Regions from separate parts of the Variovorax multivorans genome, predicted to be linked through region 1. Evidence: predicted binding sites of a transcription regulator. Region 1 holds the regulator's gene; the other holds the start of a gene.

Region 1 (4,823 bases):
CTCACCGGCGGACCTGCAGCGCGCCGGGATTCACGATGTTCGTGGGGTTGCCGTTGATGTAGCTCACGACGTTGTCGAAGGCCTGCCCGAAATAGCTTTCGTAGCTTTCCTGCTCGACGTAGCCGATGTGCGGCGTGCAGATGCAGTTCTCGAGGCGCAGCAGCGCATGGCCTTGCAGCGGCGGCTCGCTCTCGAACACGTCGATGGCTGCCAGCCCGGGGCGGCCGCGGTTGAGTGCGGCGAGCAGGGCGTCGGCTTCGACCAGTTCGGCGCGCGAGGTGTTAACGAACAACGCAGTCGGCTTCATGCGCGAGAGGTCTTCCAGCGTGATGAGACCGTTGGTTTCTTCGTTGAGCCGCAGATGCACCGACAGCACGTCTGCAGCGGCGAAGAACTCGTGACGGTTCTGCGCGACCTGGAAGCCGTCGGAGCGGGCCTTGGCGCAGCTGGCTTCACGGCCCCAGATCACGACCTGCATTCCGAAGGCCTGCCCATAGCGCGCGACCAACTGGCCGATGCGGCCATAGCCCCAGATGCACAGCGTCTTGCCCTTGAGCACCGAGCCGAGCCCGAAGTTGGGCGGCATCGAGGCCGACTTGAGGCCTGACTGTTGCCATGCACCGTGCTTGAGGTTGCTGATGTACTGGGGCAGCCGGCGCATGGCAGCCATGATGAGCGCCCAAGTGAGCTCCGCAGGCGCCTGCGGAGAGCCCGAGCCTTCCGCCACCGCCACGCCGCGCTCGGTGCAGGCCGCGACGTCGATGTGCCCGGCGACGCGCCCGGTCTGCGAGATGAGCTTGAGCTTGGGCAGCTTCTCGATCAGCTGGCGCGAGATATGGGTGCGCTCGCGGATCAGCACGATCACGTCGGCATCCTTGAGGCGGACCGACAGTTGCCCGATGCCCTTCACCGTGTTGGTGTAGACCTTGGCCGCGTACGCGTCCAGCTTGGCGGCGCAGCGCAATTTGCGCACGGCGTCCTGGTAATCGTCGAGGATCACAATGTTCATGGCGTGCCATTGTGCCTCGCAGCATTGGAATGTCGTGCCCGTGAACGTTTGGATACCCGCCCCCACAGCCGCTCGCAGGGGTGTTCGGGCTCAATGCAGGCGTGTTGAACGCGGGGGCGTGGCCATGGTTTCGGCGGTTTCGAGCGCTGCCAGCCGGTCGAGTTCGGCGCAGACGTCGGCCATGCGACCAGAGATCACGACGCGGTTGCTGTGCTGCTGGCCCTTGCCGTCGACCACGCGGACCACGCGCAACGGACGCGCTGGGGCTGTGGGCGTTGCAGTGCCGCTGGAGCGGGCGGTGCAGGCAGGGCGCACTGCTACATAGCGCAATCCGGCCGAGGTTTCGGCTGCGTCGAGGCGATCCCTGCGGTGAGGGCGGCGCGCCGGCATCAGGCGGCTGGCCAGCGATTGCAGCGGCATCCAGAAATCAGCGATGGCGAGGAGGGCGATTCCCATGTGAACTCCAAAAAAGTATGAGGTTGAACACAGGCAGGATTTCTTGAATCGGCCGCGACAGGGTGATGGCGACTCTTCGCCATACGCCCGCCACCTGTCGCTGCCGGATGGGGTGCTGCGGAAAGCAGGCCGCGAGGCCTACATCAGCATGGTGTTGCGGATGAGGCCAACCGCGAGGCCTTCGATTTCGAAAGGCTCGCCCGGCTGGACGATGATGGTCGGGTAGTCGGGGTTTTCGGCGTGCAGTTCGATGACCTGCTTGTTGCGCTTCAGGCGCTTGACGGTCACTTCGTCACCCAGGCGCGCAACCACGATCTGGCCGTTGCGCGCTTCCTTGGTGGCCTGCACCGCGAGCAGGTCGCCGTCCATGATGCCGGCGTCGCGCATCGACATGCCGCGCACCTTGAGCAAATAGTCGGGTTGGCGCTGAAACAGCGTGTTCTCGACGTAGTAGGTCTGGTCGACGTGTTCTTGCGCCAGGATGGGGGAGCCGGCTGCGACGCGGCCAATGAGCGGCAGCGCCAGCTGGGCCATGCCGGGCAGCGAGAGCGAGAACTGGCCACCTTCGCGATGACGCGTTTCGTTGAGAGAGCGCAGGGCGTCGCCCTTGAGGCGGATGCCGCGGGAGGTGCCGCTGACGAGTTCGATGACGCCCTTGCGTGCCAGCGCCTGCAGGTGCTCTTCGGCGGCGTTGGCCGACTTGAACCCGAGCTCATTGGCGATTTCGGCGCGCGTGGGTGGCGCACCAGTGCGTGCGATGGCGCTCTGGATGAGATCCAGGATCTGCTGCTGGCGGGCTGTAAGCTTCACGGCGAACTGCATATGTGGTTCCTTGCGGCACTGGCTAGATATCCAGTACCTGTATTTTTAACCAGTTTTTAAAAGTTGACAAGCCATGGTCAATTCCTCTTCGCCTGAAGTGCGCCGTCGTGTGGTGGTTTTGGGAACGGGCGGCACCATTGCCGGCCGGGCAGCCAGCAGCGGCGACAACATCGGCTACACCGCCGGGCAGGTGGGCGTGGCCGATCTGTTGGGCGGGATCGAGGCGCCCCAGGGTGTATCGCTGGAAGCAGAGCAGGTGGCGCAGGTCGACAGCAAGGACATGTCGTTCGACATCTGGCAGCAGCTGGCCCGGCGCTGTGCGCATTGGCTGGCCCAGGCCGACGTGGCGGGCGTGGTGATCACGCATGGCACCGACACGCTCGAAGAGACGGCGTTCTTCCTGCACTCTGTGCTGGCTCCGTCCAAGCCCGTGGTGCTCACCTGTGCGATGCGCCCGGCCACCGCGCTGGCGCCCGACGGACCGCAGAACGTGCGCGACGCCGTCAGCGTCGCCGCGACGGAAGGCGCACGGGGCGTGACCGTGGTGTGCGCCGGCGCTATCCACAGTGGCGTCGATATCCAGAAGGTGCACACCTATCGGCTCGATGCCTTTGCTTCAGGCGATGCGGGGCCGGTCGGCTACGTCGAAGAAGGAGAGGTGCGCCGTGTCCGGGAGTGGCCCGAGGGATCGGCGTCGCAGGCGTCGAAGCTCTTCGAGGCGACCTCCGTGCAGTGGCCCCGCGTCGAGATCGTCGTGAGCCATGCCGGCGTCAGCGGAGCTGTGATCGAAGCCCTGCTGCAGCACGGCGCTGCCGGGCCCGTGCGCGGGCTGGTGCTCGCCGCCACCGGCAACGGCACCCTGCACCATGCGTTGGAAGCGTCAGCGCTCAAGGCGCAGGACGCGGGCGTTGCGGTGGTTCGAGCCACGCGTTGCGCGAACGGACGCATCCTGCCGAAGGCCGGGGACCAGCTCCGTGATGCGGGCGCGCTGACACCCGCGAAGGCGCGCATCGCGCTGATGCTGGAACTACTGGGGTGAAAACAAAACCGCCCCGTTGAAGGGGCGGTTTCGGGAATCAGATCGGGATCAGCTGCTCAGTGCAGCCAGCGCACGCTGCGTGATCTCGTCGACCGTGCCCACACCCTTGATGGCGCGGTACTTCGGCGCGGCGGCTGGGTCGGTCTTGGCCCAGGCGGAGTAGTAGTCGACCAGTGGCCGCGTCTGCTGGCTGTACACGTCGAGCCGCTTGCGCACGGTTTCTTCCTTGTCGTCTTCGCGCTGGATCAGGTCTTCACCAGTGACGTCGTCCTTACCTTCCACCTTGGGCGGATTGAACTTGACGTGGTAGGTGCGGCCCGAGGCCGGGTGCGAGCGGCGGCCGCTCATGCGTTCGATGATGTCGCTGAAGGGCACGTCGATTTCGAGCACGTAGTCGAGCTTGACGCCGGCCGCCTTCATAGCGTCGGCCTGGGGGATGGTGCGCGGGAAACCGTCGAACAGGAAGCCGGCTGCGCAATCGGGCTGCGCAATACGTTCCTTGACGAGATTGATGATCAGGTCGTCGCTGACCAGGGCGCCTGCGTCCATGACGGCCTTGGCTTGCAGCCCGAGCGGCGTGCCGGCCTTGACAGCAGCGCGCAGCATGTCGCCGGTCGAAATCTGGGGAATGCTGTATTTTTGGCAGATGAAGGCCGCTTGCGTGCCTTTGCCCGCCCCGGGCGCGCCCAGCAAAATTAGTCTCATGGTGTCCTCGGACGGTTCTTAGATTTTGTGTCGCGCCGAGCGTCGGCCCGAGGGCTGGGCAAGGCGGAGTTGCGTCGAGGATAGCACGCGTGCCCTCGAAGAATTTCCACCGCCCGCGCAGGCATGGGAGCGCCTCAGGCGGGAGGCGCGGCGGCGAAGACGGCGCGCACGCGCGCCAGGTCTTCGGGCGTGTCGATGCCCGGTCCGGGTGCAACATGGCTCACGTACACCGCGATGCGATGGCCGTGCCACAGCGCGCGCAGCTGTTCGAGTGCCTCGGTCGCCTCGACGGGAGCCGGTGGCAGCGAGGGAAACTGTCGCACGAAGCCCGCGCGATAGCCGTAGATGCCGATGTGACGCAGCGGGGCAGGGGTAGGCAGCACCGCAGGCGCCGCGCCATTGGCGGAGCCGTCACGCCACCAAGGGATTGGTGCGCGGCTGAAGTACATGGCGTTGCCTTGCGCGTCCAGCACGGCCTTCACTACGTTGGGGTTCATGAAGTCGTCGACAGAGTCGATTTCGTGGGCGGCCGTGCTCATCGCGGCTTCTGCATGGGTGGCCAGCGTGGATGCCACGGCGTCGATCAGCGCGGGGTCGATCAGCGGCTCGTCGCCTTGAACGTTGACGACGATGTCGTCGCCGTCAAGGCCCAGCAGTTCGCATGCCTCGGCCAGCCGGTCGGTGCCGCTGGGATGGTCTTGACGAGTGAGGATGGCCTCGACACCGTGCGCCTGGCATGCCGCAATGATCGACGGGTCGTCGCCAGCGACCACCACGCGCGCCGCGCCGGAT
Region 2 (4,823 bases), on a different contig from region 1:
GCGTGATGGTGGTCCTGCAGGCGGTCCTTGTGGCGCACCACCTGGCGGTCGAGCTTGTCGACCAGCTCATCGACCGCAGCGTAGAGATCAGCGTGGCTCGACTCCGCGAACATGTCATTGCCCTTGACGTGAATGTTGCACTCCGCCCTTTGGCGGCGTTCCTTTTCCTTCTGCTTTTCCACCGTGAGGATCACCTTCACATCGACAACCTGGTCGAAATGTCGGGTGATCCGGTCCAGCTTGCTCGTGACGTAGGTGCGCAAGGCAGGGGTGACGTCGAGGTGATGACCGCTGATCGTCAAATTCATGAATGACCTCCTGGAATTGACGGTTGGGGAAATGACCGCACTACGGAATGCAGCGTGGCCGGCGAAAAACGGGAGTTTTGAGAGGGGGAACGGGGGAAGGGAAGAAGAGGAAAGAGGGGTGGGTCGATTCACTATGCCCAAGCTGTCACGGTATTGCAATACCTGAGTTGCCCGGGGTTTTGCGGCTTCGTGCGCAGCTTTTCACACGCTAGCGAATCAATAGCAGCTGGCGCTCGCGGGGCAGGCGATGCGGCGCTTCGGGAACAAATGTTTCAGCCTCGGTCCACGTGTGACCCTGCCACCGGAAGGGCCAGCAGCTCGCTCAGCGGTTCAGCGCCAAGCCGCGCGCATCCGGTTGCGCAGGTCGATCACCGCGCTCGGCGGCGGCACGGCCGGCGGGCGCTCCGGCGGAGGCGGCCAGGTCTGCTGCTCGAAGCCTTCGAGATCGGCATCGGCGATGAAGCGCGTGCGGTTGGCATACAGGTGCCGATCGCCGCGCGCCGCCTGCTGCGTGATGTGGAAGCGCTGCGGTATCAGCAAGTGCAGGTGGTCGCGTGCCCGGGTCATCGCCACGTAGAGCAGCCGGCGCTCTTCTTCCAGCTCGTGCGCGCTCTGCGCCACGTCGGCCGGCAGGCAGCCGTCGACCACGTTGAGCACATGCACCGAATTCCACTCCTGCCCCTTGGCCGAATGGATGGTCGAGAGGATCAGGTAGTCCTCGTCGAGCAGCGGCGGCCCTGGGCGGTCGCTGGTGGCTTCGGGCGGGTCGAGCGTGAGCTCGGTAAGGAAGCGTTCGCGCGAGGCATACCCAGCCGCGAGCCGCGCGAGCTGCTCCACGTCTGCGCGCCGCACGCCGGAGGTGTCTTCGTACAGGCGCTCCAGATGCGGCAGGTACCAGTCCATCGCCAGCTCGACATCGGCCGGCCACTTCAGCGCGGGTTCGCGCAAGGCGGCGTAGGCCTCGGCAAAGTCGACCCACTGCGCGCGTGCCGCTGAAGGCGCAACGAACTCGCGCACCGCCGCGGCGGGGTCGGCCGCCTGGTCCATCGCATCGAGCAGGCGCGTGCCCGTGACAGGGCCGATGCCCGGAATCAGTTGCGTCACGCGAAAGCCCGCCATGCGCCCGCGCGGGTTCTGCGCAAAGCGCAGCACCGCGAGCAGGTCTTTCACATGCGAGGCTTCGAGAAACTTGAGCCCGCCAAATTTCACGAACGGGATGTTGCGCCGCGCCAGCTCGAGTTCGAGCGCCGCGCTGTGCGTCGAAGTGCGAAACAGCACTGCCTGCGACTTGAGCGCTAGCCCGCCCTCGCGATGCGCCAGCACCTTGTCGGCCACCCAGCGCGCCTGCCCCGCTTCGTCGGGCACAAGCACCAGCAGCGGCTTGCCGGCCGAGGGCTTGTCGGTCCACAGCGTCTTGGCGTGCCGCTCGGCCGCATGCGCGATCACGCGGTTCGAGACATCGAGGATCGGCTGCGTCGAGCGGTAGTTGCGCTCCAGCGTGACCACGCGCGCGGCCTGCGTGAACTGCGACGGAAAGTCGAGGATGTTGCGCACCGTCGCGCCGCGAAAGGAATAGATCGACTGCGCGTCGTCGCCCACCACTGTCACGCCGCGCCCGTCGGGCTTGAGCGCCAGCAGGATCGAAGCCTGCAGCAGGTTGGTGTCCTGGTATTCGTCGATCAGCACGTGGTCGAAGCGCTCACCGATGTGCGCGGCCAGCGCGGGCTCGGCGGCCATCTCGGCCCAGTAGAGCAGCAGGTCGTCGTAGTCGAGTACGTTCTGCCGCTGCTTGGCCTCGACGTAGGCGCCGAACAGCTTCTTCAGTTCGGCCTCCCATTCATCGCACCAGGGAAAGGCCTCCTTCAGCACATCGGCCAGCGGCGCGCGCGTATTCACGCAGCGCGAGTAGATCGACAGGCAGGTGCCCTTGCGCGGAAAACGATTGACGGTGGAAGACAGGCCCAGCTCGTGGCGCACCAGCCCCATCAGGTCTTCGGCATCGCCGCGGTCGTGGATGGTGAAATTCTCGTCGAGCCCGATCTGCGGCGCGTACTCGCGCAGCAGCCGCGCGCCGATGCCGTGGAAGGTGCCGGCCCACGGCAGCGCGGGCGGCGCCTCCGACTTCAGGCCGAGCACACGTGCCAGCACCTGGCCTGCGCGGCGCTCCATCTCCTGCGCGGCACGGCGAGAGAAGGTCAGCAGCAGCAGGCGCTGCGGATCGACACCGCCGGCAATGAGGTGTGCGACACGGTGCGCCAGCGTGCTGGTCTTGCCCGAACCTGCACCGGCAATGACGAGCAGTGGCCGCTCGTCACGCTCGGCAATGGCCGCACCCACCCCATGCTCGACCGCCGCGCGTTGCGCGTCGTTGAGCGTGGCCAACGCGTCGGCCAGGCGCTCGGCCTGGGTCTTCGCGACAGCGGAAAAAACGGGGAGCGCAGCGGTCTGCATGGGCACGACTTTACTGTATGCCCGTCCAGTCCAGCCACCGTGCTGCCATGTGGCCGGTGACATAATCGCGCCTCGCTGCAACCGGAGATTCTTCCCAATGGAAACCGCCCCGTCTCGGCAGCTTTCAACTCCCTTTCACTGACGCGTTTTTCTTAGCGCACGTCGGGCCCGGGAATTGAAAGCGCCCCTCCCTCGCCCATCGTTCAGTCATTCCCGGGAGTGAGCCAATGCTCAACATCTTCACGCTCGCCAACGGCCGCCTCGTTCAGGAAGAGATCGAGGCGCTCGAAGAGCTCTCCAAGTTCCAGCCGATCTGGGTCGACCTCGAGTCGCCCACGCTCGAAGAAAAGCGCTGGATCAAACAGTACTACGGCCTCTCCATTCCCGAAGACGCGATGGACGAGGACATCGAGGAGTCGGCCCGCTTCTACGAGGAAGACAACGGCGAGCTGCACATCCGCTCCGACTTTTTGATCGACGACGACGAAGACCCGCGCACCGTGCGCGTGGCCTTCATCCTCAACCAGCACAACACCGACCTGCGCAGCCGTGGCGTGCTGTTCTCGATCCACGACGAAGACGTGCCCGTGTTTCGCCTGCTGCGCATGCGCGCGCGCCGCGCACCGGGGCTGATCGAAGATGCCAAGGAAGTGATGCTCAAGCTCTTCGACGCCGACGCCGAATACTCGGCCGACACGCTGGAGAACATCTACGACGAGCTCGAAGTGGCCGGCAAGAAGGTGCTCTCGGGCAATGTCACCGACGAGCTGGCCGGCGAGGTGCTCGGCCTCATCGCGCGGCAGGAAGACTTGAACGGCCGCATCCGCCGCAATGTGATGGACACGCGCCGCGCGGTCAGCTTCATGATGCGCAGCAAGATGCTCAATGCCGAGCAGTTCGAGGAAGCCCGTCAGATCCTGCGCGACATCGAGTCGCTGGACAACCACACGGCCTTCCTCTTCGACAAGATCAACTTCCTGATGGATGCGACCGTCGGCTTCATCAACATCAACCAGAACAAGACCATCAAGATCTTCTCGGTGGCCAGCGTCGCGCTGCTGCCGCCCACGCTGATCGCGAGCATCTACGGCATGAACTTCAAGTTCATGCCGGAGCTCGACTGGGCCATGGGCTATCCGTATGCCATCGTGCTGATGGCGGCCAGCGCGCTGGTGCCGATGTGGTACTTCCGCCGGCGCGGCTGGTTGAAGTAGCAGCCAGTACAGGGCGCCGCAAGGGGTGCCGGGTGCTAGAGTGGCTGCCGGCCCAGCGCCGCCCCCGGAGAGCCCCGTGCGCAGACTTCGCTTCCTCACCAACCGCCACCGCGCGCCGTCGACCAACACCGCGCTCGGCCTGCTGCTGGCCTTCAATGCCGGGGCCGTCAACGCGGGCGGATTCCTTGTGCTGCACATGTACACCTCGCACATGACCGGTTTCGCCTCGCAATTGGCGGACGGCATCGTGCTGGGCAACCTCACCCTGCTGCTGAATGCGCTGGGCGCGATCCTGGCGTTCACGACCGGCGCCGCGGTGTGCGCGGTGCTGGTGAACTGGGCGCGGCAGCACCGGCTGCACGGCGTCTATGCGCTGCCTCTGCTGCTGGAAGCCGCGCTGATGTTTCCGTTCGGACTCGCGGGTGCCATCACGCTGACCTGGGCAACGCCGTTCGCAGTGCCGCTCACGGTGCTGCTGCTGTCGTTCATCATGGGCCTGCAGAACGCCGTGGCGTCGAAGACCTCGGGCGGCAGCACGCGCACCACCCACATGACCGGCAACATCACCGACATGGGGATCGAGCTGGGCAAGATGCTCTACTGGAACCGGCACATGCCGTCGACACCCCTGCCGGTGCGCCACGACCGCAGCAGGCTGCGCCGCTGCGGCGGGTTGGTCGGCATGTTCGTGCTCGGGGGTACGGTGGGCGCGCTCGGCTTCAAGTACGTGGGGTTCGTCTGCGTCGTGCCGCTGGCCGCCCTGCTGCTGGTGCTGTCGATCCCGCCCCTGCTTCGCGACCTTCCGCGTTGGCGGCGGATCACGCCGTAGCTCAGGCCCTTTTCGCGCCCT

The links. Region 1 encodes LexA, which represses DNA repair genes until DNA is damaged. Its sites were predicted from a motif close to ACTGTATNNNNATACAGT; they were not measured.
Region 2: ACSFCA_RS30275 (ATP-dependent helicase) is a predicted target of LexA. The motif match lies at 2,772-2,789, and genes of this name have one in related genera.

What each region holds. Positions count from the first base shown of each region.
Region 1 covers NZ_JBPJZL010000001.1:242,187-247,009, reverse strand. Annotated here, with positions in the region: gene ACSFCA_RS01165 (MFS transporter) at 1-5, opposite strand, end outside; gene ACSFCA_RS01160 (D-2-hydroxyacid dehydrogenase family protein) at 2-1,009, opposite strand; gene ACSFCA_RS01155 (hypothetical protein) at 1,100-1,465, opposite strand; gene lexA (transcriptional repressor LexA) at 1,604-2,287, opposite strand; gene ACSFCA_RS01145 (asparaginase) at 2,361-3,326, shown strand; gene adk (adenylate kinase) at 3,375-4,031, opposite strand; gene kdsB (3-deoxy-manno-octulosonate cytidylyltransferase) at 4,166-4,823, opposite strand, start outside.
Region 2 covers NZ_JBPJZL010000015.1:105,906-110,728, forward strand. Annotated here, with positions in the region: gene hpf (ribosome hibernation-promoting factor, HPF/YfiA family) at 1-308, opposite strand, end outside; gene ACSFCA_RS30275 (ATP-dependent helicase) at 639-2,759, opposite strand; gene corA (magnesium/cobalt transporter CorA) at 2,987-3,973, shown strand; gene ACSFCA_RS30285 (YoaK family protein) at 4,050-4,802, shown strand; gene ACSFCA_RS30290 (5'-methylthioadenosine/adenosylhomocysteine nucleosidase) at 4,804-4,823, opposite strand, start outside.